One region of the Paenibacillus sp. PL2-23 genome, then DNA from elsewhere that is predicted to be linked to it. Evidence: a T-box and tRNA genes for the amino acid it is inferred to sense, from the RefSeq annotation. Region 1 holds a T-box; the other regions hold tRNA genes.
What was found. A T-box is a leader RNA that pairs with one kind of tRNA and senses whether it is charged. The one in region 1 lies ahead of leuS (leucine--tRNA ligase), so its partner is inferred to be a tRNA-Leu.

Region 1 (7,478 bases):
GATCTGAATGGCCAGCTCGCGTGTTGGCGTCAGAATGAGCGCCTGCACCTGCTCCTTCTGCGTCTGGATACGCTCCAGAATCGGGAGCGCGAAGGCCAGAGTTTTGCCCGTGCCGGTCTGCGCCTGCGCGATGACGTCGTGCCCTTTCATTAATATAGGTATGGTCTGGCGCTGAACCGGAGTCGGCTCGCTGATTCCGTTCATTCTCAATAATTCGTTCAGCTCCTGGGATATGCCGAGAGCTAGAAAGGCGTTAGACATGCTTGAAATTCCTCTTTTCCTATGTTCATATGAAAGTAAGTATAACAGTTGTTGGCGGCATGTGCATCTTCGATATGCATATGCTATGCTTGTATCCAGCATCTAGGAGAAGAGGTATGAGGATATGAGCGGTAACGGAATGAATAGGGCCGACATTGCGCCGGGCAAGGAAGTGAACATCGTGCTGAAGGCAGACCAGAGAACGGGCAAGCTGACGCGCGGCATAGTCAAGGATATTTTGACCAATTCACCCCGCCACCCCCATGGGATCAAAGTGAGGCTGCAGGACGGCCAAGTAGGGCGCGTCAAAGATATATTGTCGTAGCCGCGCATGGAACGGCTTGTATATAGGGGGCGGTGAGCGTGGCTTTTGGCATTAACCGTACAGAGCTGAAGGAGTGGAAGGCGGCAGTCGCGAGAGGCGAGATCGCCTACCTGACACATTATTGGCTGGACCCGCGATTCCCTGGCATTCGCACGGTGACCAAGGTAGGCTGCAGCGATCTAGAGAAGCTGGCGGCTTGGTGCAGGGGGAACGGTCTGAATCCGGCTTATATTCATAAGAGAGAGCAATATCCGCACTTTGATCTGATTGGCGACAAGCAAGCGGATATTTTGAGAAAAGAAGGGCTGTATCGTCACATAGAGCGGTTCCATATGCAATAAACGCTTGGGAGAGCGGGAGACGGGGAGTGCTGAAGGATGGATTTGGCCAAAAGAATCGAGGAAATGAGCTTAAACGGCTGGCCTGCGCTGCAGACCATATTGTATGACGGCTGGCTGCTGCGGCTCGCGAACGGTTATACCAAACGCTCCAATTCGGTGCATCCCATCTATGCGCATACGTATGACCTGGAGCAAAAAATCGCTTATTGTGAAAGCTTTTATGCTTCGCACGGACTGCCCAGTGTTTTCAAGGTTACGCCGTTTGCCCAGCCCGGGAATCTCGACGCGAAGCTGGAGGAGCTGGGCTATGAGCTCGTGGATCATACAATCGTCAAAACAGCCTCGCTCGAGAACATCCGACCTTCCCATTATGAAGAATTCAAGCTTGAGACGGAGCTTAGTCCTGAATGGCTGGCTGCGCTGGCCGGCATGCAAGGGTTAAGCGAGAGCCAGCAGGAGACGACCCGCCGCATGATGGAGGGGCTGCCGCTTCAGAAGGCATTCGTCCTGCTTCGCAGCCAAGGGGTCCCTGTGGCCTGCGGCATCGTCGTGCTGGAGCAGGGCTACGGGGGTCTGTACGATATTGTGACGGAGAGCCGGCATCGCGGTCAAGGCTTCGGCGAGGAGGTGGTCCGTCATCTGCTGTGGTGGGCCAGAGGGCAGGGGGCTCGTAAGGGCTATTTGCTGGTTGTAAAAAGCAACGCCGCGGCGAACCGCCTCTATGATAAATTCGGATATCAGCCCTTATACGAATATTGGTACCGGGTAAAACGGCAAGGGGGTAGCTCCTCCGCCAAACGCCCGCTTCAGGGCAAATAGACGTATGTGGCACGTCTATTTTCTTCAAACCGTCTGTCTCAGCACAAATAGACGTATGTGGCACGTCTATTTCCTCAAACCACCTACCTCAGCACAAATAGACGTATGTGGCACGTCTATTTTGTCCAAACCGTCTGCCGCAGCACAAATAGACGTATGTGGCACGTCAATTTCCTACAAACCGCCTGCCTCAGGGCAAATAGACGTATGTGACACGTCTATTTCCGCCAGACCGCTTACCTCAGCACATTTGCCGGAAGGCGGCGCTGGGTGCGATAGCGACACCACGTGTCGCTGTAGAGCGCCAGAACGCGGCGCTGGGTGCGGTAGCGACACCTCATGGCGCTGTCCGCGCTTGACATGACGGCGATGAAGCTACTATAATCGTGTATAAATGTTTGACCATAAATGGAAGCTTGGAAGAGGAACAGTACTTGCGACGTGGAGGCCTAGAGAGCCGGCGATTGGTGGAAGCCGGACCTGACGCGTGAGGAAGCTCGCCTTGGAGCTGTGCGTGCACCGGTAAGCTGGGGAAGCGCAACGTCTCGTCCGCGATAAGGACGTCAAGTGAGCGCAGGGCAAAGCATGTCTGGCGCTAACTAGGGTGGTACCACGGGAGATTGACCTCTCGTCCCTAGCGTTAATCCGCTGGGGGCGGGAGGTTTATTGTTTTTTTTGCAGAGTGAATGAGGAGGAATTAGTTATGAGTCAGGAGCAGCAGCGCCACGGCTATAATCCGCTGGAGATCGAGCCGAAATGGCAGCAACACTGGGATGCCAATAAGACGTTCCAGACAAAAGAGGAGCCGAATAAACCTAAGTTTTACGCCCTGGATATGTTCCCATATCCATCCGGAGCGGGGCTGCACGTCGGCCATCCAGAGGGTTATACCGCAACAGATATCGTATCCCGCTACAAGCGCATGAAGGGCTTCAACGTCCTGCACCCGATGGGGTGGGACGCGTTCGGCTTGCCGGCTGAGCAGCACGCGCTGGATACGGGCCAGCATCCCAGAGACATCACGTTCAAAAATATCGATAACTTCCGCCGCCAGATCAAATCGCTTGGCTTCTCGTACGACTGGGATCGCGAGTTCAGCACAACCGACCCGGATTATTACAAGTGGACGCAGTGGATTTTTATCCAGCTGTACAAACGCGGTCTTGCCTATGTTGCTGAGGTGCCGGTGAACTGGTGTCCCGCGCTTGGCACGGTGCTTGCGAACGAGGAAGTCATCGATGGCAAAAGCGAGCGGGGCGGACATCCCGTCATCCGCAAGCCGATGCGCCAATGGATTCTGAAGATTACGGAATATGCGGATAGATTGCTGGAGGATCTGGAGGAGCTGGACTGGTCCGAAAGCATCAAGGATATGCAGCGGAACTGGATCGGCAAATCGACCGGCGCCGAGGTGACCTTCGACATCGAAGGCCATGACGCTTCGCTGGTGGTGTTCACAACCCGTCCTGATACGCTGTTCGGGGCTACGTATTGTGTGCTGGCGCCGGAGCATGAGCTGGTGGCAAGCATTACAACAGCGGATCAGAAGGCTGCCGTGGAGGCTTACCAGGACGCCGCGGCACGGAAGAGCGATCTGGAGCGCACGGATCTTGCCAAGGATAAAACAGGCGTGTTCACAGGCGCGTATGCGATTAATCCCGTCAACGGCGCCAAAACGCCGATCTGGATCGCGGATTATGTGCTGGCAGGCTACGGCACAGGCGCGATTATGGCTGTACCGGGCCATGACTCGAGAGACTATGAATTCGCCAAGCAGTTCGACCTGCCTATCATTGAGGTCGTGCAAGGCGGAGACTTGTCCAAGGAAGCATTCACGGGCGACGGTCCGCATGTCAATTCCGACTTCCTGAATGGCTTGTCCAATGAAGCCGCTATTCAGGCGATGATCCAGCGTCTTAAGGAGATTGGCAAAGGCAAGGCTAAAGTAACCTATCGTCTGCGCGACTGGCTGTTCAGCCGTCAACGGTATTGGGGCGAGCCGATCCCGATTCTGCATCTGGAGGACGGCACGATGAAGCCGGTGCCAGAGGAGCAATTGCCGCTCCGGCTGCCTGACGTGGACGCGATTAAGCCGTCCGGAACAGGCGAGTCACCGCTGGCGAACGTGACGGAGTGGGTCAATACGGTTGATCCGGAGACAGGCATGAAGGCGCGTCGCGAGACAAACACCATGCCGCAATGGGCGGGCAGCTGCTGGTACTACCTGCGGTTTATCGACCCGAAAAACGCTAATGAAATTTGTTCGCCGGAGAAGCAGAAGGAATGGCTGCCGGTTGACCTGTATATTGGCGGTGCGGAGCACGCGGTGCTTCACCTGCTGTACGCTCGCTTCTGGCACAAGGTGCTGTACGACATCGGCGTTGTGCATACGAAGGAGCCCTTCCACAAGCTGGTGAACCAAGGCATGATTCTTGGCACGAACAATGAGAAGATGTCGAAGTCGCGCGGCAACGTCATTAACCCGGATGACATCGTCAACGAGTTCGGCGCGGATACGCTTCGTATGTACGAAATGTTTATGGGCCCGCTGGAGGCAACTAAGCCATGGAACACGAACGGAGTGGAAGGCACGTACCGATTCCTCTCCCGCGTATGGCGCCTCTTCGTGAACGAGGACGGCACGCTCAGCGCCAAGATTGGCGACGGTGAGACGACAGACGCGTTCAAGCGTGTATGGCACCGTTCCATCAAGAAGATTTCGGACGATTACGAGAACCTGCGTTTCAACACGGTCATCAGCCAGCTGATGATTTTTGTGAACGAGGCTTATAAGACGGACTCGCTTCCCAAAGAAGCGATGGCGCAGTTCCTGCAGATGCTGTCGCCGATCGCGCCGCATATCACGGAAGAGCTGTGGGAGAAGCTTGGTTACTCCGAGACGATTACGTATTCGGCATGGCCAGCGTATGAGGAGGCTTGGACAGTCGACCAAGAGGTTGAAATCGTTGTCCAGGTGAACGGCAAAATCGTGGAGCGCGTATCCATCGCGGCTGATACGAACGAGGCCGACATGGAGGCGCTTGCGAAGGAGCTCGAGAAGGTGCAGGAGCTGATCGCGGGCAAAACGATTCGCAAGGTCATTGCGGTCAAAGGCAAGCTGGTTAATATTGTAGCCAATTAATTGGCAGCCCGAAGAGGTGGGCGGACATTAGCTGAAGAACAGCTATTGGCCGTTCACCTCTTCGCCGTAAAATGCGGTTGTGACCTTAATCAGATCTTCCTTGTACTTGTCATGCGTGGTGCGAATGAGCGCGTTGAACACGCCGTCCGTATCCCGGCTGAGCAGCTGAAGCGCTTTGGCGGTAATGCCGCCGGGCACCGCGACGCGCTGCTGGATTTCCTCCGGCGTCATTCTTCCCTCTGTCAGCAGCAGGCCGGTGCCCAGCAGCATGTTGCTGGCTACCTTCACCGCTTGGCTGCGCGGGATACCGGTTTCTTCAACGGCGGCGTCAATAAATTGCTGCAGCAAAAATGCCATAAAAGCAGGTCCGCAGCTGGACAGATCGGATACGACGCGCGTGTAGCCCTCCGCGATGCGAAGCGGCTCGCTGATATGAGTAAACAGCGACTCCAGCCGTTTTTTGTCCTTCTCCTCCATGCTGTCTCCGTAGATGCAGAGGGAAACACCGCTCCACACCCTGTTTGTGATGCTGGGTATGATTTTGGCGATTTTGCAAGGCAGCTCGCCCTCCAGATGAGAGACGAGAACGGGGCTCGTAATGGACACGACGATCTGCTCCGGTCTGATGGCCGGCTTGATGTCCTCCACGACATCAATAAATTCGTGAGGCTTCACGCACAAGAACAGGATGTCGCTCCCGCAAGCCGTCGCCGCATTTGTATATTCGGCCCTCATGCCGGGATACCGGTCGGCTAACGCCTGCGCCTTGGCGTAAGTGCGGTTGCTGACCGCGATCTCCGCTGGCGACAGGGCGCCGGATGCCAGGAACGCTTCAATTAATAAGGTCCCCATCGAGCCTGTGCCGATAAATCCTACATTCATGATAAGACCTCCCATACTGGCGTGCTCGAATGCTGTGCTCTTACATCCTATTCCGCGGGACTTGTTTCATATGTCATGAATTACCAATCTTTTTGTGGAGGAGGGGGTAGGCATGTATACACGTTATAGCAGCTCTCACAGAAGCTCGAAGAACTTCATCATTATGGCTGGCTTGATTGGCGGCGCCGTGCTGCTGCTGGTCGCTGCTATCCTTGGAGGCGGGAAGGAAGAGGGGGAGATGAGCGGCTGGATGCCGCTGAATGAAGCGGTAGAAGAGAAGCTGCAGGCATACGCAGCTAAGGCTTCAGAATCGACAGCCCATGAAACGTCCGCAAAGGAGCGGGACGGGGGGACGGAGCTGCCGAAGATGGGAGAAGGCGCGACTACGGGAACGAACGGCTCATCCGGGGCTGCGAATTCTCCGGAAGCTTCCAGCTCATCCCCGGCGGGTCAAGCTTCGCAATCGGAGACGTTGGAGGGAGACGGGAGTCAGTCGGAGGCTGCCGCTCCTGCGACTGCAAGCCAAGAGGCTTCGGGCAAGCTGGATATTAACCGGGCTACAGCCGAGCAGCTGGACGAACTGAAGGGTATTGGACCGGCGAAGGCGAAGGCCATTGTGGAGGACCGCGAGCGACATGGAGGGTTTGCCAGCATTGAAGACTTGCTGAGGGTTAAGGGCATTGGGGAAAAACTTTTTGCCGAATTGAAAGAAAGCGTTGTCGCTCTGCCGTAAATGTGAGAGAATGTCAACAAGTATACATATCATGATAGATTCCAGGCGCAGCCTGGAATCTGCCAAGGAGGAGCTTTATTTATGTCCGATCAACCACGCTTTTCGCTTGACACATTAGCCGTTCATGGCGGCCAATCCATTGATCCTACAACGATGTCCCGAGCTGTTCCCATCTACCAAACCACTTCCTACGGCTTCCGGGATACGGACCATGCGGCCAACCTGTTCTCGCTGCAGGAATTCGGCAATATTTATACACGTATCATGAATCCGACAACAGATGTATTCGAGAAGCGCGTAGCCGAGCTAGAAGGAGCGCCGGCTGCGCTGGCTGTCGCGTCTGGCCAGGCGGCTATTACGTATTCCATTCTGAATATCGCGGGATCAGGCGACGAGATTGTTTCTGCGACAAGCCTCTATGGCGGCACGTACAACCTGTTCTCGACCACGCTTCCGAAGCTGGGCATTAAGGTGAAATTTGTTGATCCCTCGAATCCGGAAAACTTCCGCGCAGCGATTACGGACAAGACCAAAGCCGTGTATGCCGAGACGATCGGCAATCCGAAGGGCGACGTAATCGATCTGGAGGCCGTTGCGGCTATTGCGCATGAGCATGGCGTTCCGTTTATTGTCGACAATACCTTCCCAAGCCCTTACCTGTGCCGTCCGATCGAGCACGGCGCTGACATTGTCGTGCATTCCGCAACCAAATTTATCGGCGGACACGGTACTTCCATTGGCGGCGTGATCGTGGACGGCGGTACATTCAACTGGAAGGAAAGCGGCAGATTCCCTGGCTTGACCGAGCCGGACCCGAGCTATCACGGCGTTGTGTACACAGACGCGGTTGGGCCTATCGCTTATATTATTAAAGCTCGCGTACAGCTGCTCCGGGACATGGGCGCGGCGCTGTCTCCGTTCAACTCCTTCCTGCTGCTGCAGGGTCTGGAGACGCTGCACCTTCGTATGGAGCGC
Region 2 (7,478 bases), 1.7 Mb from region 1:
TGGCTGTAGGTATCCTCAATAAGCCGCGTCTGCCTTTGGGCCTTGATCTTCCCGATTGCCTTGGCGATGCAGCTCTTCAGCTCTGCATGGTCAATAGGCTTGAGCAAATAATCAAAGCAATCCAAATGCACAGCCTGCTGCGCATAAGAGAAATCGGCATGTCCGGTAAGAAACAGCGTCACCGTATCCGGACGATGCTCGTTGACCCATCGCAGCAGCTGGATCCCGTTCTCGCTGGGCATATCAATATCCGACAGCACGATATCGATGCGTTCCCGCAGCATAATTTCCTTGGCCTCTTCGGCATCGTATGCTTCGAACAGCTCCGCAATTTCAGTATCCGACCAATCGATCCCATGGCGGATGCCGCGAATCGCAATATCTTCGTCATCTACAATAAGCAGATGGTACATCATCAGCTCAACTCCTTGGCCAATTGCTGCTGATGCAGCGGAATAAGCAGCTCCACTCTCGCTCCGGCCTCCTCCACATTGGAGAAGACGATGGAAACGGCGTCTCCGTATAGAATGGACAGTCGGTCGACGACATTCATTATGCCGAGACCGGAGCTCCCCTCTTGCGGCTTGAATTGCTTCCGTCGAAGCCCATCCAGCACCTCCTCCGGATAACCTGTGCCATTATCCGTAACGGTCAGGGCAAGCGTGGAGCTGCCACCCGGATCCTCCATCCTATGGGCGGCAATATGGATATGCAGCGGCTTTCTTCGGTTCTTGAAGCCATGAATAATGGCATTTTCCACAAAAGGCTGCAGGGTCAAGGCCGGAATCGCTATCTGCTGCACCTCTGCATCCGCCTCCACCTCGCATATAAGCCGTCCTGGAAACCGCATATGCTGAATCGTTATATAGTTGCTGATATGGGCAAGCTCCTCGCCAAGCGTAATCGTATCGCGATTCGTACGCATAATGAAGCGGAAGTAATCCGCGAGGTGCAGCGACATTTTTTTGACGGATTCCGTATCATTCAGCGCCGCCAGGTTATATATAATATTCAGGCTGTTCATATAAAAATGAGGATTGATCTGCGCCTGCAGCTGTCTGAGCTCGCCTTGCTTCACACGCAGCTGCTCCTCGTAAACGTCAATCTTGAGCGTTTTGATTTGCTCCGCCATCTTATTAAACGTATCGCCAAGAAATTCGAATTCGATGGTTTTGCCTCGCTTCAGCCTTACATCCAGCAAGCCGTGCGAAATTTTCCTCATACCTGCAATAAGCTCCTGCAGCGGTTTGAACAATGTCCTTCGAATGATGATCAGATACATGGACAAGATAAGCACGAGACCAATCGGGGCGAACAACGCCACATTGCGGAAAAACATCAGCTCCTTAAGCAGCGCCTCCTCCGGTACTATCACCTGGAAGGCGAATTCCACCAGCCGGCTGGGACGGTTCATCACAAGAAAGGACTGGCCGTTCCGCTCGTTCTTCAACGTCTGAAAGGCGGCATTCGTTATCGCCATTCCTTTGGTCTGAACCGGAGGATCGACCTCAGTGAGGAGCTCCTTCAGCTCCTCGCCCTCCCTCAGCCAAATGCCCGCATAGCCGATATCCCCATCATTCCACTGGGTCGTCAGCCTTTCATTCACGTCGATTACGCGAATAACCGCTCCCACGTGCATGCCGTTTGATACCTCGATGCTGTTCAGCAGAAAAAACTGCCCCGGCATACGCTGATCGAAGCGAACCTCCCATTTGCGATACCGATCTCCCGTGAAGTCGTTTTTTTCAACCGTTCGGTCCTTCATATGCGTCTCAATTATCGCTTTTGCATCGCTGTAATCGCTATTTGTGCCCAAGATGATGTCATGCTGATGATAAACAAATACGCTGTCGATTACACTGTATACATCTACGTCTCGCTTCAGCTTCGTATCAATACGAATTTTTGTAAGCGTATACAAATCGCTGTTGATGGGGAATGACATTAGCATGCCGACATCAACGTCCAGAATCGCCATATTAGTCAAGTAATTCGTAATCTCATCGAGATTATCATCGGTCTGTCCTACAAACAAATCCAGCGTGTTACGATAAGTCTCGGCCACCTTCACGCGAACAATGTCCCTGGAATAGAAGTGGTTCAGCATCATAAATACAAAGGTGGGCACAATGACGGATAGAAAACCAACGATCAGAATGGTTCGAATCGAAAACTGAAATTTCATGATGCACCTCCATTCTTGCAGTAGAACCTCATTAGACATTCCACGTTATGATGAAATATCCTCTTTGCTGGCAGGTTATCATACCTGCATCCTGTAAGCGGACGGGGAGAGGCCCGTCTCTTTCTTGAACTTCCGATAGAAGTAAGACGCGTCACAGTAGCCGAGTCGAGCGGCGATGGCTTCAACAGTGAGGGTAGAGTTCTGCAGCAGCTCCTCCCCCTTTGATATACGAATTTTGTGCATATGCTCCAGAGGTGTATACCCATACTTTTTTTTGTACGCTGTAATGAGATATGATTTGTTTTTTTTCACCTGTTCAGCGAGCTCCTCGATAGATAGAGATGAACGGTAATTTTCTTTAATGTAATGGAAAGTCTGTTGCAAGTACCCCCATTTTCCAGCCTCGGCTGATCTACCCTCGAATATGATTTCCCTGTTGGCAAGCGCCAGCATTTCTACTGCAATTGCCTGGCACAAGGTTTCAAAGCAAGGATCTTTTTCATTCCAATATCGGTTGAGCTTTGAGAACAATTGCTCCATTTCATAGTAACGACCTGTACGAAGAACAATAGTCTCCTGTCCAGCCAGCATGCTCAGCTCATCCTCCACCCCTTGACATATAAATCGCAGCACCCACTTTTCATGGGCCATACCGTTATGGATTCCAATACGGCTTGTTCCTTTGGGGATATATACAATTTGTCCTTTTTCAAGTGGATAAATGTCGTCATTACATTGATAGACAAGCTTGCCGGCAGTAATCAGAAGCAGCAGGTCATAGGGTTGAACCATAACTCGATGCGACCAAGTTGAATGACCTTGCAGCTGCATAACACCGTGAACTTTAAGCATATTTCTGCGTCTCCTTCATAGAAAGCAAAATGGGGAGTTTATCGTTATTTTAATTGAAAAACAAAATATTGTTAAGATAAAACGATAAATCGTCAATCGACCTTTAAATAAAGAGAATGTTAAACTAAACAAAATCCATATATTATTCATCTCATAGGAGGAATCAAGGTATGATCTCGACTGGCATTACGAAGGAAACGTATTTGGATATGATGGAAATGAGCTTTGATGCTTACAGCTTGGAGCGTATCCAACAGAGAGATAAGTTAGATCTACAAGTTTACTCCCGGCTAATGACAGTTCTAAGCTGTCTAATCGCTGCAGGCAGAAAACAAGAGCTTCTTTCATTATGGAACGATATGATGACAGAATGCTGCCAAGAGATAATTACATTACGGGAGAATATGATCGCTGACTTCTCGATCAAGGAAATCATGTTTTCGTTAAAGCTCATGAAGGGGAATTATTCAAGCCAGCAGGAGAAAGCGTGGTTTTCTTATCTTCGTCAAGTAGATCCATATGTCCACTTTGGCTCCGTGCTGAGGCGCACAGAGGACACAAATAAGCTGCACAATATTAATGTTTACAATATGGTTGGAGAATTTTTGAGAGAAACGGAAGGCTTAACGGATACAACTGCATATTTCTCCAAGCACTGGCCCCTGCAGCTGCTCCGCTTCAACATGGATGGCATGTACATGGATCCGGGCTGTCCCATTCTTTATGATCTGACAACACGCTGCCAGCTGCAGCTCATGATGGGGTTCGCATATGAAGGCGAATACGCAGACAGATTGGATGATCATCTGCGCAATGCCGGAATCATGAGCTTATATACACAATCCGCTGCCTTCCAACTTCCTTATGGAGGCAGAAGTAATCAATTCCTGTTTAATGAGATACTGATTGCAGCCAACGCTGAGTATGAAGCATCGCGTTATAAGCAGCTAGGTGAGCTGGAGCTTGCCGGAGCCTTTAAACGGAGTGCGCATTTGGCGGTACAATCCGTTATGCGGTGGCTGTATGCAACTCCCCCGCGGCATATTAAGAATATGTATCCTATCGAGCTGAATTACGGAACGGAGAGCTATGGATTTTACGAAAAATATATGATAACGCTCGGCGCCTTTCTCTGTATCGGTTACTGGTTCGCCGATGATTCGATCCCCGAGTGCGTCTGTCCTGCGGAAACAGGCGGTTATATAAAGAAAGTAGACAATCATTTTGGGTTCATATACGCCAATGCCGGTGGCTATTCGTTACAAATCGATACTTCTGGCAATCCCACTTATGATTCAACAGGACTGGGACGACTGCATAGAGCCGGGGTTCCAACAGAGCTGGCCTTGTCCGTGCCGCTATCTGCTGGCGCTGGATGCCTCCTTAAGGATGGCGTTGCAAGAATAGCCGCTTCTATATCAGCCGGCTGGAAGACTGATCAGGGAGATATTCGTTATCTATCCCAATGTGGGGATGATCTCGCTCATGAACTGATTGTACATGAAGAGCGAACCGACTTGGTGCGATTTACCTTGAAATACGAAGGATCCGCATTAGGATTTGACGGAAAGCTTGTCGAGGATTATGAGTTATGCCATCAGGGACTCAAATGGACGTCGCGCCTGGACACCCCATCGGAGCAAGATATTTACGTTCGTTTCCCTGTACTGCTGACTAATGGACAGGAGATTACGACCATTAGCCACAATGAGCATTCCATTAGCGTAAGGCTGGGCGCTTATGAATATCGAGTAGCATTCTGCGGCAATCTGGAGCTGGATCTTACTCCATACGGCAATCGCAACGGGGAATACGGATTGGCAATCGTACGGGCCAGCGGGTCGATGGCCCAATTACATTTTCAGCTGCAGGAGCTGCGGTAACCAAGAAGCATGGACTAGATAACAGACACAATACAAATTAAAAGACACAAAACAAAAGCTCTTAGGATAGGAATCCCAAGAGCTTGATTTCATAGTTGGTGCCGGTGAGAGGACTCGAACCTCCACGGTTTCCCTCACGATTTTGAGTCGCGCGCGTCTGCCATTCCGCCACACCGGCAATTATTCAAAAAGATGGCGCGGCCTAAGAGATTCGAACTCCTGACCTTTTGATTCGTAGTCAAACGCTCTATCCAGCTGAGCTAAGGCCGCACACTATGGAATTGTGGAGGCGCCACCCAGACTCGAACTGGGGGTAAAGCTTTTGCAGAGCTCTGCCTTACCACTTGGCTATGGCGCCGTAAATAAATGGAGCGGAAGACGGGAATCGAACCCGCGACCCTCGCCTTGGCAAGGCGATGCTCTACCGCTGAGCCACTTCCGCGAATAATGGCTGGGGATCTAGGATTCGAACCTAGGCGTGACGGAGTCAAAGTCCGTTGCCTTACCGCTTGGCTAATCCCCAACAATATGTTTCAATTTGTGTGTTGTAATGGGGCGATCGATGGGACTTGAACCCACGAGTGCCGGAGCCACAATCCGGTGCGTTAACCCCTTCGCCACGACCGCCATATGACACACTTTAGAGATTATCTGGCAGGGGCAGCAGGAATCGAACCCACACCAAAGGTTTTGGAGACCTTTGTTCTACCTTTAAACTATGCCCCTAAATGGTGGAGGATGATGGATTCGAACCACCGAACCCGAAGGAAGAGATTTACAGTCTCCCGCGTTTGGCCACTTCGCTAATCCTCCAAATGGTGCCGCCGAGAGGACTTGAACCCCCAACCTACTGATTACAAGTCAGTTGCTCTACCAGTTGAGCTACAGCGGCATATTAACTTGAATGGTGGCTCGGGACGGAATCGAACCGCCGACACGAGGATTTTCAGTCCTCTGCTCTACCAACTGAGCTACCGAGCCTAATGACGTAATAATGGCGGAGCTGACGGGATTCGAACCCGCGGTCTCCTGCGTGACAGGCAGGCATGTTAGGCCTCTACACCACAGCTCCACATTATAACTACCCGGATGACTCCGAAGGTAATTGGTTGCGGGGGCAGGATTTGAACCTGCGGCCTTCGGGTTATGAGCCCGACGAGCTACCGAGCTGCTCCACCCCGCGTCGTTATTTGAATGGTGGAGGATGACGGGATCGAACCGCCGACCCTCTGCTTGTAAGGCAGATGCTCTCCCAGCTGAGCTAATCCTCCATGAGCGACTTTTATATCATAACACACTAGGTTATATGAATGCAAGTCATTTTTTAATAAAGTTGGTGACCCGTAGGGGATTCGAACCCCTGTTACCTCCGTGAAAGGGAGGTGTCTTAACCCCTTGACCAACGGGCCTTACTGGCAGAGAGGAAGGGATTCGAACCCTCGATACGCGGTTAACGTATACACGATTTCCAATCGTGCTCCTTCGACCACTCGGACACCTCTCTGTATGGCTCCCCGAACAGGACTCGAACCTGTGACAACTCGATTAACAGTCGAGTGCTCTACCAACTGAGCTATCAGGGAATATCGCGTTTTTCGATGAACAGCTTCAAGAGCTGCTCCTGAACATACGCTTCAATGCTTCTCAAGGCTTGCGCCCTGAAAACTGGATACGAAAGTTTGCTGAACTTTTTTAGCTGAAGCCTTTTTGGGGCCCCCGCAAAGTAATCGGATTACTCCTCGAAGCCTACGCTTCACTTTGTGGGGTACTTTTAGGATAAGCCCTCGACCGATTAGTATTCGTCAGCTGCACACGTTGCCGTGCTTCCACCCCGAACCTATCAACCTCGTCGTCTTCAAGGGGTCTTACTAAATTGGGAAATCTCATCTTGAGGGGGGCTTCACGCTTAGATGCTTTCAGCGCTTATCCCGTCCGTACTTGGCTACCCAGCGGTGCTCCTGGCGGAACAACTGGTACACCAGCGGTACGTCCATCCCGGTCCTCTCGTACTAAGGACAGCTCCTCTCAAATTTCCTACGCCCGCGACAGATAGGGACCGAACTGTCTCACGACGTTCTGAACCCAGCTCGCGTACCGCTTTAATGGGCGAACAGCCCAACCCTTGGGACCTACTTCAGCCCCAGGATGCGATGAGCCGACATCGAGGTGCCAAACCTCCCCGTCGATGTGGACTCTTGGGGGAGATAAGCCTGTTATCCCCAGGGTAGCTTTTATCCGTTGAGCGATGGCCCTTCCATGCGGTACCACCGGATCACTAAGCCCGACTTTCGTCCCTGCTCGACTTGTAGGTCTCGCAGTCAAGCTCCCTTATGCCTTTGCACTCTTCGAATGATTTCCAACCATTCTGAGGGAACCTTTGGGCGCCTCCGTTACATTTTAGGAGGCGACCGCCCCAGTCAAACTGCCCGCCTGACACGGTCCCTGTACCGGCTTCACGGTACCAGGTTAGAACTCCGATACGATCAGGGTGGTATCCCAAGGACGCCTCCACCGAAGCTGGCGCTCCGGCTTCATAGGCTCCCACCTATCCTGTACAG
Region 3 (7,478 bases), 1.2 Mb from region 1:
ATCACGTGCAAGGTTAAGGTGGAAAGCCGGAGCCGCAGCGAAAGCGAGTCTGAATAGGGCGCCATAGTACGTGGTCGTAGACCCGAAACCGTGTGATCTACCCCTGTCCAGGGTGAAGGTGCGGTAACACGCACTGGAGGCCCGAACCCACGAATGTTGAAAAATTCGGGGATGAGGTGGGGGTAGCGGAGAAATTCCAATCGAACTCGGAGATAGCTGGTTCTCCCCGAAATAGCTTTAGGGCTAGCCTCGGTGATGAGTGTCGTGGAGGTAGAGCACTGATTGGGTGCGGGGCCCGCCAAGGGTTACCAAGTCTAGTCAAACTCCGAATGCCATAGACATGCTTACCGGGAGTCAGACAGTGAGTGCTAAGATCCATTGTCAAGAGGGAAACAGCCCAGATCATCAGCTAAGGTCCCCAAGTGTGTGTTAAGTGGGAAAGGATGTGGAGTTGCACAGACAACCAGGATGTTGGCTTAGAAGCAGCCACCATTTAAAGAGTGCGTAATAGCTCACTGGTCGAGTGACTCTGCGCCGAAAATGTAACGGGGCTAAACACACCACCGAAGCTATGGCATGTCGCAGCTTTCACTTTGTTCTGGTTAGAGACGGGACATTAGTCAGAATCAACCGCTTAGGTTGTTCAAGATTCTGACCAAATGCCCCAGGCTAAACCACACCAGATTGAAGTGAAGGCTGCGACTTGGGTAGGGGAGCGTTGAATGTAGGTTGAAGTCAGACCGTAAGGACTGGTGGACAGCATTCAAGTGAGAATGCCGGTATGAGTAACGAAAAGACAAGTGAGAATCTTGTCCGCCGAAAGCCTAAGGGTTCCTGAGGAAGGCTCGTCCACTCAGGGTAAGTCGGGACCTAACGCGAGGCCGAAAGGCGTAGTGGAAGGACAACAGGTTGATATTCCTGTACCACCGAAAATCGTTTGAGCGATGGGGTGACACAGAAGGGCAGTGACGCGGACTGATGGAATAGTCCGTCCAAGCAGTGAGGCTAGTTGGTAGGCAAATCCGCCAACTGTAAGGCTGGGCTGTGATGGGGAGCGAAAATTGCAGTAGCGAAGGTCATGTACTCCGGCTGTCAAGAAAAGCCTCTAGTGAGATCAAGGTGCCCGTACCGCAAACCGACACAGGTAGGCGAGCAGAGCATGCTAAGGCGCGCGGAAGAACTCTCGTTAAGGAACTCGGCAAAATGACCCCGTAACTTCGGGAGAAGGGGTGCCTCGGTAGGGTGAATAGCCCGAGGGGGCCGCAGTGAAAAGGCCCAAGCGACTGTTTAGCAAAAACACAGGTCTGTGCGAAGCCGTAAGGCGAAGTATACGGGCTGACGCCTGCCCGGTGCTGGAAGGTTAAGGGGAGCGGTTAGGGGTAACCCGAAGCTGTGAACCGAAGCCCCAGTAAACGGCGGCCGTAACTATAACGGTCCTAAGGTAGCGAAATTCCTTGTCAGGTAAATTCTGACCCGCACGAATGGCGTAACGACTTGGGCGCTGTCTCAACGAGAGATCCGGTGAAATTTTAATACCTGTGAAGATGCAGGTTACCCGCGACAAGACGGAAAGACCCCATGGAGCTTTACTGCAGCTTGATATTGGACTTTGGTACGATCTGTACAGGATAGGTGGGAGCCATCGAGCCCGGAGCGCCAGCTTCGGTGGAGGCGTCCTTGGGATACCACCCTGATCGTATCGGAGTTCTAACCTGGTACCGTGAATCCGGTACAGGGACCGTGTCAGGCGGGCAGTTTGACTGGGGCGGTCGCCTCCTAAAATGTAACGGAGGCGCCCAAAGGTTCCCTCAGAATGGTTGGAAATCATTCGAAGAGTGCAAAGGCATAAGGGAGCTTGACTGCGAGACCTACAAGTCGAGCAGGGACGAAAGTCGGGCTTAGTGATCCGGTGGTACCGCATGGAAGGGCCATCGCTCAACGGATAAAAGCTACCCTGGGGATAACAGGCTTATCTCCCCCAAGAGTCCACATCGACGGGGAGGTTTGGCACCTCGATGTCGGCTCATCGCATCCTGGGGCTGAAGTAGGTCCCAAGGGTTGGGCTGTTCGCCCATTAAAGCGGTACGCGAGCTGGGTTCAGAACGTCGTGAGACAGTTCGGTCCCTATCTGTCGCGGGCGCAGGAAATTTGAGAGGAGCTGTCCTTAGTACGAGAGGACCGGGATGGACGTACCGCTGGTGTACCAGTTGTTCCGCCAGGAGCACCGCTGGGTAGCCAAGTACGGACGGGATAAGCGCTGAAAGCATCTAAGCGTGAAGCCCCCCTCAAGATGAGATTTCCCAATTTAGTAAGACCCCTTGAAGACGACGAGGTTGATAGGTTCGGGGTGGAAGCACGGCAACGTGTGCAGCTGACGAATACTAATCGGTCGAGGGCTTATCCTAAACACATCGTAAGCATATGCTTATGACAGCTAAAGCATTTCAGCAAACTTTCGTATCCAGTTTTCAAAGTGCAAAGCCTTGAGAGCTATTCAAACGTAATTTCTTGAATTGTAGCGTATTTTCTGAATCAACTCTTGAAGCTGTTCATCGAAAAACGCGATATTCCCTGATAGCTCAGTTGGTAGAGCACTCGACTGTTAATCGAGTTGTCACAGGTTCGAGTCCTGTTCGGGGAGCCATACAGAGAGGTGTCCGAGTGGTCGAAGGAGCACGATTGGAAATCGTGTATACGTTAACCGCGTATCGAGGGTTCGAATCCCTTCCTCTCTGCCAGTAAGGCCCGTTGGTCAAGGGGTTAAGACACCTCCCTTTCACGGAGGTAACAGGGGTTCGAATCCCCTACGGGTCACCAGTATGGAGGATTAGCTCAGCTGGGAGAGCATCTGCCTTACAAGCAGAGGGTCGGCGGTTCGATCCCGTCATCCTCCACCATTCATATAACGACGCGGGGTGGAGCAGCTCGGTAGCTCGTCGGGCTCATAACCCGAAGGCCGCAGGTTCAAATCCTGCCCCCGCAACCAAAACTTTTTCTTGTGGAGCTGTGGTGTAGAGGCCTAACATGCCTGCCTGTCACGCAGGAGACCGCGGGTTCGAATCCCGTCAGCTCCGCCATTTTTTTACCAAGCAATATGCCGCTGTAGCTCAACTGGTAGAGCAACTGACTTGTAATCAGTAGGTTGGGGGTTCAAGTCCTCTCGGCGGCACCATATGGCGGTCGTGGCGAAGGGGTTAACGCACCGGATTGTGGCTCCGGCATTCGTGGGTTCAAGTCCCATCGATCGCCCTCTAATGTTGGGGATTAGCCAAGCGGTAAGGCAACGGACTTTGACTCCGTCACGCCTAGGTTCGAATCCTAGATCCCCAGCCATTTTTTTTTCGAGAGCCATTAGCTCAGTTGGTAGAGCACCTGACTTTTAATCAGGGTGTCGTAGGTTCGAGTCCTACATGGCTCACCAGTTTCATACGCGGTTGTGGTGGAATGGCAGACACGCTATCTTGAGGGGGTAGTGGGCGTACGCTCGTGGAGGTTCGAGTCCTCTCAACCGCACCATACAACTCCATATGCGGTCATGGCGGAATTGGCAGACGCGCTAGATTCAGGTTCTAGTGTCAGCAATGACGTGGAGGTTCGAGTCCTCTTGACCGCACCATCATTAGCGGAAGTGGCTCAGCGGTAGAGCATCGCCTTGCCAAGGCGAGGGTCGCGGGTTCGATTCCCGTCTTCCGCTCCATTTTTATGTTTGCGGCCTTAGCTCAGCTGGATAGAGCGTTTGACTACGAATCAAAAGGTCAGGAGTTCGAATCTCTTAGGCCGCGCCATTATTACGGGATGTAGCTCAGCTTGGTAGAGCACCTGGTTTGGGACCAGGGGGTCGCATGTTCAAATCGTGTCATCCCGATACATGAATGAAACAAGCCCTTTTATCCATCAATGGATAGAGGGGCTTGTTTCTGTTATGAGAAAAGTTTACTGACCACCCATGCGGCGGTTGAAGCCTGCAAATCTGCAGCAATTCATCCCCATGAGGAGGGGTGGAAGTGGAATTGATGCAAATGTGCAGGATATTTACCCAATTGTAGTCGTATGCAGGGTGCATGTGCTGAAAATGATGTATTATCGCAGCAATTCCCCTATTTGAGTATGAAGATGTCTAAAATGATGTATATTCGCAGCAATATGGCGTCTGAGCACCGCACCGGAACTAAAATATTAATGATGTTAACTCATCTTAAACGGAACACTGATCCTGGAGAAAAATTAAAGATGATGTAATCTAGCCAGAACCTTATTCTGCATGACATGACAGCATTCAGACCTCAAGCCACCCCGCTCAATAATTCCGATATACATAGGGATTCTCAGGCTCCGGGATGGCCTCCCAGGAGGTGACGCGAAGAACGGGTATGGTCTGCTTGAACGGCTGGTACAGCTGAGAGGTCAGCACCCCCGACACATGAACCCAATCATCGTTGTTCAGCGTTGTCCCTTTGGGAAACTCCACGAGCATGCCGAAGATGCCGGAGTCAGCAACGCAATGAATAAACCCAAAGCGGAATACGAAGTAATGGCTGTCCTCGACTTGTTCTCCCTTGTATGCAAAGCCGGTAAAAGAGATATTTTTCCCCATAAATGTGCCTGGGAAGTTGTAGATAACCTCCATACCCTTCATATAGTTGCTGTCATCCAGCGCGATGGTGTCTAATCCAACAAAATCCTTGAGCTCCTTGTTTTTGAGCTTATCGTAGCCCTCCTGGCCATAGAAGACGCTCGAGTCCGGCTTCAGGAATTGATGCTCGCCAGGCATGCCGTCCGACATTTGCTCCAGCTCGGCTGGGAAGGAGAAGCCTTTGGCTTTGACAAAGCTGGAATCCAGCGTCTGCACCGGCAGGAATATACCTGTAACGATGGGCACAAACAGAATGAGATAACCGACGCCACGCTTCCATCTGGACTTTGGCTCATGAGAATGGCCAAACACGTCTTCCTCATGATCATGATGGTGTGAATGGGGATGTTCATGATCGTGATGAGCGCAGCAAGAGTTGTCATGGGCTGCTTGTCTGGTGGCAGAAGCCGAGTGCTCGGAGGCTGGAATGGACGGCTCCGTATCTGCCGGCAGACTAGCATCCTCCAGCCTTTTTTTGGCCTTTTCCTCCATTTGCACCCGGACAAACTCAACAACGCACAGCACCAGCAACAACACGATCGCGCTTATGGACAGATAGGCGTATTTGGTATTAATGTATTTGTTCAGCTGGCCTTCCTGATGAATAATAGCGAATAGAAGGGCAAAGCCGACCAATATGGCAAATCGAATCATGTGACAAACCTCCCGACTAACAAGGATGCGGTAAAGGTGCTAACGGCCACAAGGGCAATGAGCGCCAATACAAATTTGGTGCGGAACGTGCCGAGCAGCATCAGCGTGTTCTTAATGTCAATCATCGGGCCGAACACGAGGAACGCGGAGATGGAGCCCAGCGAGAAGGTGCTGCGGAACGATGATGCGATGAAGGCGTCTGCTTCCGAGCACAGCGACATGGTGAAGGCCAGCGCCATCATAACCAGTGACGCCGTAACGGGATTGTTGCCGATTTGAAGAAGGGAGGACGTTGGTATAAAGGTCTGCATGCTGGCCGCGATAAATGCGCCAAGAACCAGATATTTGCCCACCGAAAAAAACTCGTCCACCGCATGCGTCAGCACCGATCCCATACGTGGAAAAAACCGCTTGGCCGGAGGGGCTGGAGCAGGCGTCTCCGAGGCAGCCGCAACCGCCTGTTGGGCGGGGCTGTAGTCTCGAAGCGGCAAAATCGGGAACCAATAGGCGACTGCGACCGACGCGATCAGCGCAACTGCGAAAGCCATGCCTGCGCGGATGGCGACAACTCGCCAATCATTGCCGAATGCGACGAACGTCGAGAACAAGACGATGGGGTTGACGATGGGGCCTGTCAGCATAAACGCGATGCCGGCGTTAAGAGGCACGCCCTTCTTCAGCAATCTTCTGGTGATAGGCACTATGCCGCATTCGCAGGACGGGAACAAGAGACCGACGCTGCAGCCGAACAGGGAGCTGAGCAATCGGTTTTTGGGCATGATGCGGGAGATCCACTGCTCCGTAATAAAGGATTGAATGAAGCCGGATACGATAACCCCGACAAGCACAAATGGAATGGCCTCCATCAGCATGCTAAGAAATATGGTATTTAATTGTAGGAACGTATTCATCTTGCGTTCACCTGCCTGGAGGAAATGGGGCATACATCACTTGCTTGACCCTATTAAATATAGCACATATCCCTTCAAAACTTCATGCCGGCAAAACACAAAAAAGCCTCCAGCCCTCAATGGGCTGGAGGCTTATGCACTTCAATTACTTAACGGCAGCTTCGTAACGCTTGCCGACTTCTTCCCAGTTCACAACGTTCCAGAACGCTGCGATGTAGTCAGGGCGTTTGTTCTGGTAGTTCAGATAATAAGCATGCTCCCAAACGTCCAGACCCAGGATCGGCGTCTCGCCTTCCATGATCGGGCTGTCTTGGTTAGGCAGGCTGTATACTTTGAGCTTGCCGCCAGCTACAGCCAGGAACGCCCAGCCGCTGCCGAAGCGAGTTGCGCCAGCTTTGGCGAATTCTGCCTTGAATGCTTCGAAGCCGCCGAGCTCGCTTTCGATAGCTGCAGCAAGAGCGCCAGTAGGAGCGCCGCCGCCGTTAGGGCCGATTGTTTCCCAGAACAGGCTATGGTTAGCATGGCCGCCGCCGTTGTTGCGGACAGCTGTGCGGATGGATTCAGGCACGCTAGCGAGGTCGCCGATCAGCTCCTCGATGGATTTGCTTTGAAGCTCTGGAGCGGATTCAAGAGCGGCATTCAGGTTCGTCACATAAGCGTTGTGGTGACGGCCGTGATGAATTTCCATCGTCAGTGCGTCGATGTGTGGTTCAAGTGCGTTGTGAGCGTACGGCAATGCAGGTAGTTGATGAGCCATTATTCATTACCTCCCAGATTTATGTAGGTTTATCATAGATATTATCCCTTATCGCAACGAATAAATCAACATTGTTGTTGAAAAAGTCGCCTTTACCCCAGTCGAAGATAGGGGCCTAGCCTATTGTGCCACGCTTTCATTTTTTTAACCACAATACGCGGTCGCTAATCCTGACAGGTCTCAATAGCGGCTTTCTCAAAATATAAGCATATATAAGTTTTCTCTATACTGGGACGGCGCAGCCGTTTACGCTAGACATTATAGAATATCTTTTTGTCGCGCTTCGGACTCCACGACGCTAACGGACAAAAAATGCGCTTAGAGCTCGAATTTGACTCTTTCCAGCCTGTAACGGTCAAACTGGACGCTTAGCCGTCCTAAACGCAACGACTTTCCCTCAAGTGTCGTTCTAAGGTTCGAAAATGCCCGTTACAATTTCGGGCGACCAATTAGAAGGGTGTAAAGGTTTTTTTTGTCCGTTAGAAGCCTCAATGGTAAGGTTGGCGTCGTCGAGACGATGTCG

Region 2: it has a tRNA-Leu gene. The T-box ahead of leuS (leucine--tRNA ligase) is inferred to sense a tRNA for this amino acid. The anticodon was not compared.
Region 3: it has a tRNA-Leu gene. The T-box ahead of leuS (leucine--tRNA ligase) is inferred to sense a tRNA for this amino acid. The anticodon was not compared.

What each region holds. Positions count from the first base shown of each region.
Region 1 covers NZ_CP162129.1:2,507,316-2,514,793, forward strand. The annotation lists gene AB1S56_RS10560 (DEAD/DEAH box helicase) at 1-261, opposite strand, end outside; gene AB1S56_RS10565 (YwbE family protein) at 401-586, shown strand; gene AB1S56_RS10570 (hypothetical protein) at 625-927, shown strand; gene AB1S56_RS10575 (GNAT family N-acetyltransferase) at 964-1,746, shown strand; T-box leader at 2,155-2,385, shown strand; gene leuS (leucine--tRNA ligase) at 2,450-4,888, shown strand; gene comER (late competence protein ComER) at 4,931-5,770, opposite strand; gene AB1S56_RS10590 (helix-hairpin-helix domain-containing protein) at 5,883-6,503, shown strand; gene AB1S56_RS10595 (homocysteine synthase) at 6,585-7,478, shown strand, end outside.
Region 2 covers NZ_CP162129.1:4,215,126-4,222,603, forward strand. The annotation lists gene AB1S56_RS18520 (helix-turn-helix domain-containing protein) at 1-416, opposite strand, end outside; gene AB1S56_RS18525 (histidine kinase) at 416-2,185, opposite strand; gene AB1S56_RS18530 (AraC family transcriptional regulator) at 2,264-3,037, opposite strand; gene AB1S56_RS18535 (hypothetical protein) at 3,208-4,920, shown strand; tRNA gene AB1S56_RS18540 (tRNA-Leu) at 5,017-5,098, opposite strand; tRNA gene AB1S56_RS18545 (tRNA-Arg) at 5,114-5,190, opposite strand; tRNA gene AB1S56_RS18550 (tRNA-Cys) at 5,205-5,278, opposite strand; tRNA gene AB1S56_RS18555 (tRNA-Gly) at 5,288-5,362, opposite strand; tRNA gene AB1S56_RS18560 (tRNA-Gln) at 5,369-5,443, opposite strand; tRNA gene AB1S56_RS18565 (tRNA-His) at 5,472-5,547, opposite strand; tRNA gene AB1S56_RS18570 (tRNA-Trp) at 5,573-5,646, opposite strand; tRNA gene AB1S56_RS18575 (tRNA-Tyr) at 5,650-5,733, opposite strand; tRNA gene AB1S56_RS18580 (tRNA-Thr) at 5,737-5,812, opposite strand; tRNA gene AB1S56_RS18585 (tRNA-Phe) at 5,826-5,901, opposite strand; tRNA gene AB1S56_RS18590 (tRNA-Asp) at 5,916-5,992, opposite strand; tRNA gene AB1S56_RS18595 (tRNA-Met) at 6,027-6,103, opposite strand; tRNA gene AB1S56_RS18600 (tRNA-Val) at 6,116-6,191, opposite strand; tRNA gene AB1S56_RS18605 (tRNA-Glu) at 6,255-6,329, opposite strand; tRNA gene AB1S56_RS18610 (tRNA-Ser) at 6,334-6,424, opposite strand; tRNA gene AB1S56_RS18615 (tRNA-Asn) at 6,428-6,503, opposite strand; rRNA gene AB1S56_RS18620 (23S ribosomal RNA) at 6,693-7,478, opposite strand, start outside.
Region 3 covers NZ_CP162129.1:1,281,093-1,288,570, forward strand. The annotation lists rRNA gene AB1S56_RS05455 (23S ribosomal RNA) at 1-2,405, shown strand, start outside; tRNA gene AB1S56_RS05460 (tRNA-Asn) at 2,569-2,644, shown strand; tRNA gene AB1S56_RS05465 (tRNA-Ser) at 2,648-2,738, shown strand; tRNA gene AB1S56_RS05470 (tRNA-Glu) at 2,743-2,817, shown strand; tRNA gene AB1S56_RS05475 (tRNA-Val) at 2,822-2,897, shown strand; tRNA gene AB1S56_RS05480 (tRNA-Met) at 2,910-2,986, shown strand; tRNA gene AB1S56_RS05485 (tRNA-Asp) at 3,001-3,077, shown strand; tRNA gene AB1S56_RS05490 (tRNA-Thr) at 3,097-3,172, shown strand; tRNA gene AB1S56_RS05495 (tRNA-His) at 3,177-3,249, shown strand; tRNA gene AB1S56_RS05500 (tRNA-Gln) at 3,259-3,333, shown strand; tRNA gene AB1S56_RS05505 (tRNA-Lys) at 3,346-3,421, shown strand; tRNA gene AB1S56_RS05510 (tRNA-Leu) at 3,431-3,516, shown strand; tRNA gene AB1S56_RS05515 (tRNA-Leu) at 3,530-3,616, shown strand; tRNA gene AB1S56_RS05520 (tRNA-Gly) at 3,623-3,697, shown strand; tRNA gene AB1S56_RS05525 (tRNA-Arg) at 3,709-3,785, shown strand; tRNA gene AB1S56_RS05530 (tRNA-Pro) at 3,792-3,865, shown strand; gene AB1S56_RS05535 (TIGR03943 family protein) at 4,298-5,287, opposite strand; gene AB1S56_RS05540 (permease) at 5,284-6,198, opposite strand; gene AB1S56_RS05545 (superoxide dismutase) at 6,344-6,955, opposite strand.